2 regions of the Vibrio aquimaris genome follow, and region 1 is predicted to be linked to the other one. Evidence: predicted binding sites of a transcription regulator. Region 1 holds the regulator's gene; the other holds the start of a gene.
The links. Region 1 encodes CRP, which controls carbon source genes, mostly activating them, when cyclic AMP is high. Its sites were predicted from a motif close to TGTGANNNNNNTCACA; they were not measured.
Positions count from the first base shown of each region.

Region 2: mlc (sugar metabolism global transcriptional regulator Mlc) is a predicted target of CRP. The motif match lies at 2,768-2,783, and genes of this name have one in related genera.

Region 1 is NZ_CP045350.1:2,872,253-2,876,457, reverse strand. It holds gene astD (succinylglutamate-semialdehyde dehydrogenase) at 1-230, shown strand, start outside; gene FIV01_RS13320 (DUF1338 domain-containing protein) at 320-1,117, shown strand; gene FIV01_RS13315 (type 2 periplasmic-binding domain-containing protein) at 1,170-2,036, opposite strand; gene crp (cAMP-activated global transcriptional regulator CRP) at 2,161-2,793, opposite strand; gene FIV01_RS13305 (phosphoribulokinase) at 3,036-3,905, opposite strand; gene FIV01_RS13300 (YheU family protein) at 3,988-4,205, opposite strand, start outside.
Region 2 is NZ_CP045350.1:2,090,338-2,094,542, forward strand. It holds gene FIV01_RS09660 (error-prone DNA polymerase) at 1-311, shown strand, start outside; gene FIV01_RS09665 (chemotaxis protein CheV) at 402-1,349, opposite strand; gene mlc (sugar metabolism global transcriptional regulator Mlc) at 1,475-2,692, opposite strand; gene pyk (pyruvate kinase) at 2,976-4,205, shown strand, end outside.

The DNA.
Region 1 (4,205 bases):
ATGATAGCGAGTGGGAATATTTTGTCGACCATATCCGCGCAGGTATTGTTAATCGTAACCGCCAGCTGACAGGGGCAAGTGGTGATGCGCCATTTGGCGGCCCTGGCGCTTCAGGTAACCTTCGTCCAAGTGCGTATTATGCGGCTGATTATTGTGCCTATCCAATGGCTTCGATGGAGGGCGATCAAACCGTGTTACCTGAAACACTGAGTCCTGGTGTGGAGTTATAACTAGTACACATAGTACCTTTAGCGAAAAGGGTCAGCTCGCTGAGCCAGCGAGCTGACTATCAACCTAATAAACTAGACAAGGAGGCGTTATGACGCCAGATGTTTTATTTCAGTCGTTATGGAATGACTATATTCAGCGCTTATGCCCCTCAGCAGATAAAATTCATCAATTATTGCAAGAAAGCGAGCCCCTGATTAACGACCATATCGCTCTGCGAACTTTTAATTTAAGCCCAGTTGGTATGGAAGCGATAGCCAAGCCCTTTATTGATGTTGGTTACACTCCATGTGGAGATTACCAATTTGAGGCGAAAAAATTGCTGGCGAAACATTACGAACACCCAGATCCTAAGCAACCTAAAGTCTTTATTAGTGAGCTAAAAGTAGAAGAGTGTTCGCCGCAATTGCAGAGCATAGTCAAGAGGTTGGTCGATCAGATTGATACTAGCAAACTGACAAGCTTTGAGTTTTTATCTTCTGGCCGTCTTTGGCAACTCAGTTTTGAAGATTACCAACAACTTGCCAAAGAAAGTGAATACGCTGCTTGGCTTGCTGCTCACGGCTATGGAGCCAACCACTTTACTGTGAGTGTCAATCAACTGACTGCGTTCGATGAAGCAAAACAGGTTAATGACCATTTGCGCCAAGCTGGGTTTACAATTAATGAATCAGGCGGTGAGGTCAAAGGCTCATCAGACGTGTTACTTGAGCAATCCTCGACCATGGCAGATAAAGTGCCAGTATCTTTCACAGAAGGCTCCCAGATAGTCCCTGGCGGCTTTTATGAATTTGCTAAACGCTATCCTATGAGTAATGGTGAATTATATCCTGGGTTTGTCGCTGCATCGGCTGATAAGATATTTGAGAGCACAAATAACGAGTCTTGAGTGGGGATGCACAGACTTCTGAATAAAAAGGCGCCATTTAAGGCGCCTTTTTCTATTCTGTTACACTAAGCCAATATTGGTCTGGGATCGAACGCGTTTCTTCGCTTAGGTGGGGGTTATCTATACTAAACGCTTTTCTACTTTTAATACCCGCTTGCTCGAAGGTTTTTTTCACTAGAGGTGCTTTTTCAAAGAACTCAACAAATGAACCATCTTGATACGAAGCTTCGAACGCTTTTTTGAGCGTAGCTGCTACCTCAGGGTTCTTAGGGCTCACAAACAGCAGCATAGGAAAGCGGTAAATCAGCATCAGTTTGTCATCAACCACTAGATTGGATAATTGACTGCGCTGGGTAACTTCGCTGTAGGGTTCGATAACGGCTCGTGGGAACAAATCGGTACGTTCGCTATCGACAATACGAAAGATATTATCAAAGCTAGGCACTTCTCTTACTTTAAACCCGCCGGATTTTAAGACTTTTACATCTGCCCAGCCTTGCCCCTGTATCATACCAAGCTTACGCAATTCCTCTATGCTGTTTATATTGCCTAGTTTGGCTGCAGTGGTTTTATTGGTGATAAAAATACGATGGCCAAGGAGACCTCGAAAAACTGGGTAGCGAATAGGAAGTAGCTCTTGCTCAAGGGTCTTATCGGCGCCTAGCCAATCTACCGTAATTTTGCCTTCTTTGAGCAGAGTGACTTTACGTGATTGTGAGTCAACAGGTGTTTTATAAGGTTGGAGCAAAATCCCTTCGCCTGATTTATCCACAAGAAACTGAATGAGGTCGATGGCGTACTGGTCTAGCTCAGAACCTTCCCGTGGGATAGGGTGAATTATGGTCGTTTGGGCAATTGAGATTGATGAAAAAACTAGGCTGAAAGCCAATACCAGCGAAGAAAGTAGCTTTAAAATCATGAGTCCATCCTGCCTGAAAGTTACTGTTGAAATTCAAACTAAGGTTAGGATAGAGCAAGCTAATTAACAAATAAGAAAAAAACCGAGTCCAATCATGAACTCGGCTTTATGTGTAGAACAATGGTTATCGAGTGCCGTATACGACGATCGTTTTACCATGTGCTGAAATCAGGTTTTGCTCTTCAAGCATCTTTAAGATGCGGCCAACCGTTTCGCGTGAACAGCCAACTATTTGGCCAATCTCTTGACGAGTGATCTTGATTTGCATGCCGTCAGGGTGCGTCATGGCATCTGGTTGTTTCGCAAGATTCAGCAGTGTCTGAGCGATACGGCCAGTTACGTCAAGGAAAGCAAGATCTCCGACTTTTTGACTGGTTACCTGCAAACGACTTGCCATTTGAGCCGACAAGCGCATTAGGATATCAGGGTTTACTTGGATAAGCTGACGGAATTTCTTGAAAGAAATTTCTGCCACTTCACAAGGTGATTTTGCTCGAACCCACGCTGTGCGTTCTTGGTCTTCTTCGAACAAACCAAGCTCACCGATAAAGTCACCTTGGTTTAGGTACGACAGGATCATTTCCTTGCCTTCCTCGTCTTTAATAAGTACCGCAACTGAACCTTTGACTATGTAGTAAAGCGTTTCCGCTTTCTCACCAGCGTGGATCAGTGTGCTCTTAGATGGGTACTTATGAATATGACAGTGTGAAAGGAACCATTCTAATGTTGGATCAGTTTGAGGTTTACCTAGAACCATAATATCTCACTTCCTCTGCAGGGTACGCTTGCTTCTTTCCATGTTTTAGCTAAGCCTTGAATCAAGACTTATTAGGATAAGAGCACTTTTCAAATGCTGCAAGCCATCTTTGTTTCTGTTTCAAATAGTATCTTTTTTTTGAATTGATTTCTTGATTTTAATCGCCTTCACTTGGCTATTTTGTGTACAAAAGTGTGCGCCTGATCACGCAATCAAAAGTAATCCTGTATACAAAGTAAGTCTTAACCAATTTTTCCCGTTTCTATCAACTGCTGAAGTATTGGCCTAACTATCAACTCGACGGCAAAACTCATCTTTCCACCGGGTACAACTATGGTGTTGTGACGTGACATAAATGAGCCATCTATCATTGCCAGTAGATATGGGAAGTCGACATTTTTTATTCCCCGAAGGCGGATAACAACAAAACTCTCATCAAGGCTTGGGATGCCTTTGGCGTTTAGTGGGTTTGATGTATCGACGGTAGGCACTCGCTGGAAGTTAATATGAGTGCGAGAAAACTGCGGGGTGATGTAATTAAGATAATCATCCATTGAGCGAACAATTGAGTCCATCACAGCCTCTCGTGAATGTCCTCTGTCGCGGGTGTCGCGCACGAATTTTTGAATCCATTCAAGGTTGACGATAGGCACCATGCCTATCAAAAAATCCACATGCTGCGCGACGTTAACTTCACCGTCGACAACGCCACCATGCAAGCCTTCATAAAACAGCACGTCAGAGCTTTCTGGTAGCTCTTGCCAAGGGGTAAAAGTACCGGGCATTTGATTGTAGGGAACCGCTTCGTCAAAGGTATGGAGATAACGTCGAACTTTGCCTGTACCTTCATTGCCATATTTGCGGAAAAATTCAGCTAAGGCAGGGAAGTCATTGGCTTGAGGGCCAAAATAGCTGATGTGTCGCCCCTGTTCGCGAGCTTTGCGAATTTCAACATCCATTTCGGGGCGAGTAAAGCGGTGAAAGCTATCTCCTTCAACCCAAGCTGGCTTGACCTTCATCATATTGAACATTTTGCGAAAAGCTTCAGATGTGGTGGTAGTACCTGCACCTGACGAGCCAGTAACGGCGATAACTGGATGTTTTGCTGACATGACAACCCTTGTCTATGAATAACTGTCCACTGTTGCACTTCACTATAACATGCTTTGCAAAGACAATAGTGTATGCAGTGCTTTAAAAGGAAAATTTATGCTTAAGTTGAATATCAACACTTTCATGCAGCTCAGAGAAAACCACGACAGCATCACCAGATTTAAGTTGTTGTTTTATTTGATCTATCTTGTTTTGCAATGAGGCTTCTACAGCGCCGTAATCTGTGCCTTCTCTAAGGACAAACTCTTTGATTAAATTGTCTAAAGTTTCTGGGGCAATGTCTTGCCAAGGAACGATCA
Region 2 (4,205 bases), 780 kb from region 1:
CAAAAAATCTGATACAACTTCCCCATGGATCTCTTGTGACTATCGTCGGTGTGGTAACAGGTAAACAATCTCCCGGAACTGCTGCAGGTATCACTTTCCTAACACTAGAAGATGACACCGGCAATATAAATGTTATCGTTTGGCAGGCAACAGCTAGAGCTCAAAAGAAAGCTTATCTAACAGCCAAGGTTATGATGATAAAAGGGGTATTAGAGAAAGAAGGACAAATCACACATGTGATCGCAGGAAAACTCATTGATATCACGGATAAACTTAGTCATTTGACCACACATTCTCGTGATTTCCATTAATGCCGAATATTTCATAGAGATCGTATCGAGTTTTCAATACACGCAGCTGTCGTTTGCAGGTTTTTGTCTTTAGTACCAGCAAACTATTCACTAGCTAGATAACACATCTCGCAGCCTATCCTGTGCAACCTGCACCAGCAAGTCTGGTTGGAATTTGGATATAAAGCGATCACAACCCACTTTTTTGACCATAGCATCGTTAAAGCTACCACTGAGAGATGTATTCAAAGTCACATACAGGTCCTTGAGCTTAGGATCATTACGGATCTCATAGGTAAGCTTGTAGCCATCCATCTCTGGCATTTCCGCGTCTGTTATCATTAACAGCAACTCACGCGGGACATCTTTACCTTCTTCGGTCCATTGTTTTAGAAGCTTTAATGCTTCAAGTCCATCACGACACTCCAAAATGTTGAGCCCCAGTTGTGATAAACATCCTTTGACCTGAGAGCGCGCTGTCGAAGAGTCATCCACGATTAGAACATTTCGACCCACCATTTGAGCCGCAAGATCTTCATCAAGCACACCTTCAGAGATGGATACATCATACTCAATGATTTCTGCCAAAACTTTCTCGACATCGATTATCTCAACAATGGCCTGATCCTCATTATCTTTAATGTGAGTAATTGCCGTTAAGTAATTGGCTCGACCAGCAGTTTTAGGCGGGGGTTGAATTTCGGCCCAAGTCGTATTGATAATGTTGCGCACTTGCCCAACTAAAAACCCCTGTATGGACCTATTGTATTCTGTGATAATAAGATTGTATTCCACATCTTCTTCACGAAGAGGAGGAAAACCAATGGCACCGCGAAGGTCAATCACTGGTACAGGAACCCCGCGCAGAGACGCAACGCCTGTAATATGATGATGACAACCCGGCATCTTAGTCAATGGAGGAACTTGAATTACCTCACGGACTTTAAATACGTTGATGGCAAAGATCTGCCGACTGTTTAGGCGAAATAGCAATAGCTCAAGCCGGTTTTCACCCACCAAGTTGGTTCGCTGATCAACGCTATTTAAAACTCCAGACATACAACTTCTCAACTACTACGTAATATATCAAAAATAGACTAAAGCTGGCCTAAACCAAAATAAACCTGTGCAACTAAAATACTATATGTTCGCAAAAAAGGGATAAATACCCATAATAACAAAAGCTAACCTTCAACAACTTTCATTAATAATAAACCATCATAAAGGGCTTGTTTGATTAAAGCGGCGCCTGGCATTGTTGCTTGCTTGTAAAAACGAGATTCTACAACCTGTAGACCTTGCTGATAGACAGGCAGGCTTTGCTCCTTTATGCAGCTTTGAATCGCTGGGTATAAAATGCTTTTCGCCTGATTGATTGCTCCGCCAATCAATATCTTCTCTGGATTAAACAAATTAATCACTATCGATATTGCAGTTCCCAGATAACGACCAAGTTTTTCTATCACCTCAACAGCTAAAGCGTCACCGTTAGCGGCAGCTTCACAAATGTCTTCAATAGAAACTTCATCAATGCTTGAGAGTATCGAAGGCTCACCTTTAGCAAGCCTCTCGTTTACCTCATCTCGAATAGCTTGAGAGCTCGCCACTGTTTCTAAACACCCTCGGTTACCACAATGACAAGGCTTGCCATGGGGATCAATTTGAATGTGACCCAGCTCGCCTATATTTCCATGACGCCCCAGAAGAACACGGCCATCGAGAATAATACCCGCTCCGAGGCCATGATGAATTGAAATAAGTACTGAGTTATCATTATCCTGAGAATGACCAAATAGCTTCTCGGCTAAAGCCCAAGCACGAGTGTCATTGGCAACGAAAACTGGCAAACCTGTGGCTTTAAATATTTCAGGACCCAGAGCCAAATTTTCAACATTGTAGTGAGGCATTTGCATGACAATGCCTTTTTCTGAATTGACCAAGCCGGGTAAAGTTAAGGCTATGCTGGTTACGCGACCAAGCTGCTCAGCGTAACTCTGAAAAAATTCATCAATTTCATGTAATAACCGAGATAAAACATCCTCTTGGTCAATCTCATGAATATCAATCTTAGTATCGATGAGCACCTCACCACCAAGCTCGTGCAAAGCGATGGTGAGATAACCACGACCAAGGCGCATAGAAAGAAATTGCCAATCCTTGTTATTGACCTGCAGACCAACAGCTGGTCGGCCTCGACTGATCGCTTCTTGAACCGTTGTTTCATGAATCAAGTGCGCTTCAATCAATTCACGAGTTATTTTGGTAATACTGGCAGGGGCTAGCTCACTCTCTTTGGACAAATCAATTCGGGAAATAGGACCTTTTTGATCGATAAGTTTATATACACGGCCAGCATTGACCTGCTTAATGTGGTCAATATGACCTGGTTGAGCCATGTACATAGGATGCTCCGAATATCAACAACATCGCAATTTTTTTACTTTGCGAAGTAATTGTGAAGGACTTTACTAAATTGCCGTGACAGCCATCACGTATAAAGATGATTGTTTGAGCGTTTCATCAAATTGCTAAACAAATCCGACATTTGACACTATATTTTTTTGCATTAATAAATATGTGCACACTTAATTATCTATATCTCCCACAATTCAGTATTTTGCATATACTCAAGTAAGGCTTGCGTCCAAAAGCCACTTAACTCCCATTGTGATCAAGGATGATGCCATGACCTGCATTCAAAGAAGAACGAAAATAGTCACTACACTAGGTCCTTCAACCGACAAAGAGGGCATGTTAGAAGAAGTCATAAAAGCTGGTGCGAATGTCGTTAGAATAAACTTTTCTCATGGTTCAGCTGAGGAGCATGTCGAAAGAGCAACACAAATACGCAGTATTGCCGCAAAATATGGTACTCATGTAGCAATATTGGGTGACCTACAAGGCCCCAAAATACGTGTTTCTACCTTTAAGGACAACAAGATCCATCTTTCTGTTGGCGACACTTTTGTACTTGATAGTGACTTACCGAAAGGCCAAGGGAATCAAAACGCAGTAGGACTAGATTACAAAGAGCTTCCAAGGGATGTATCTGCGGGTGATATCTTGCTACTCGATGATGGTCGTGTACAACTGGAGGTTACCAAAGTATCGGGCAACCAAGTAGTTACAGCGGTCATTGTCGGCGGACCATTGTCAAATAATAAAGGTATTAACAAAAAAGGGGGGGGCCTATCCGCTGATGCACTAACAGAAAAAGACAAAAATGACATTATAACTGCCGCTCAAATCAAAGTGGACTTTTTAGCCATTTCCTTCCCAAGAAATGGCGAGGACATGAAATATGCGAGGCGTCTTGCACTTGATGCGGGCCTTGAAGCAAAACTTGTCGCCAAAGTAGAGCGAGCAGAGACCGTAGAAAGCGAAAAAAATATCGATGATATTATTCTCGCCTCAGATGCTGTTATGGTTGCGCGTGGAGACTTAGGAGTCGAAATAGGCGACCCAGAGCTGATTGGCGTGCAAAAGCAGCTCATACGCCGAGCACGAAGCCTTAATCGAGCCGTCATTACAGCAACACAAATGATGGAATCCATGATAGAAAACCCAATGCCAACACGAGCAGAAGTTATGGATGTGGCAAATGCAGTGTTAGATGGAACCGATGCCGTCATGTTATCTGGCGAAACAGCAGCAGGAAAATACCCTCTTGAAACAGTTCGGTCAATGGCTGAGGTTTGCCTAGGCGCTGAAAAAATGTCGGCCATCAACCGCTCGACATACAGAATGGATACTGTCTTTGAAACATGCGTCGAAACCATTGCGATGACGACCATGTTTGCAGCCAACCACTTAAAGGGAGTTAAAGGAATAGTAACGGTTACAGAGTCAGGTTGGACTGCTCTTATGATGTCAAGGCTCAGTTCAGGATTACCTATTTTTGCACTATCGCGTAAC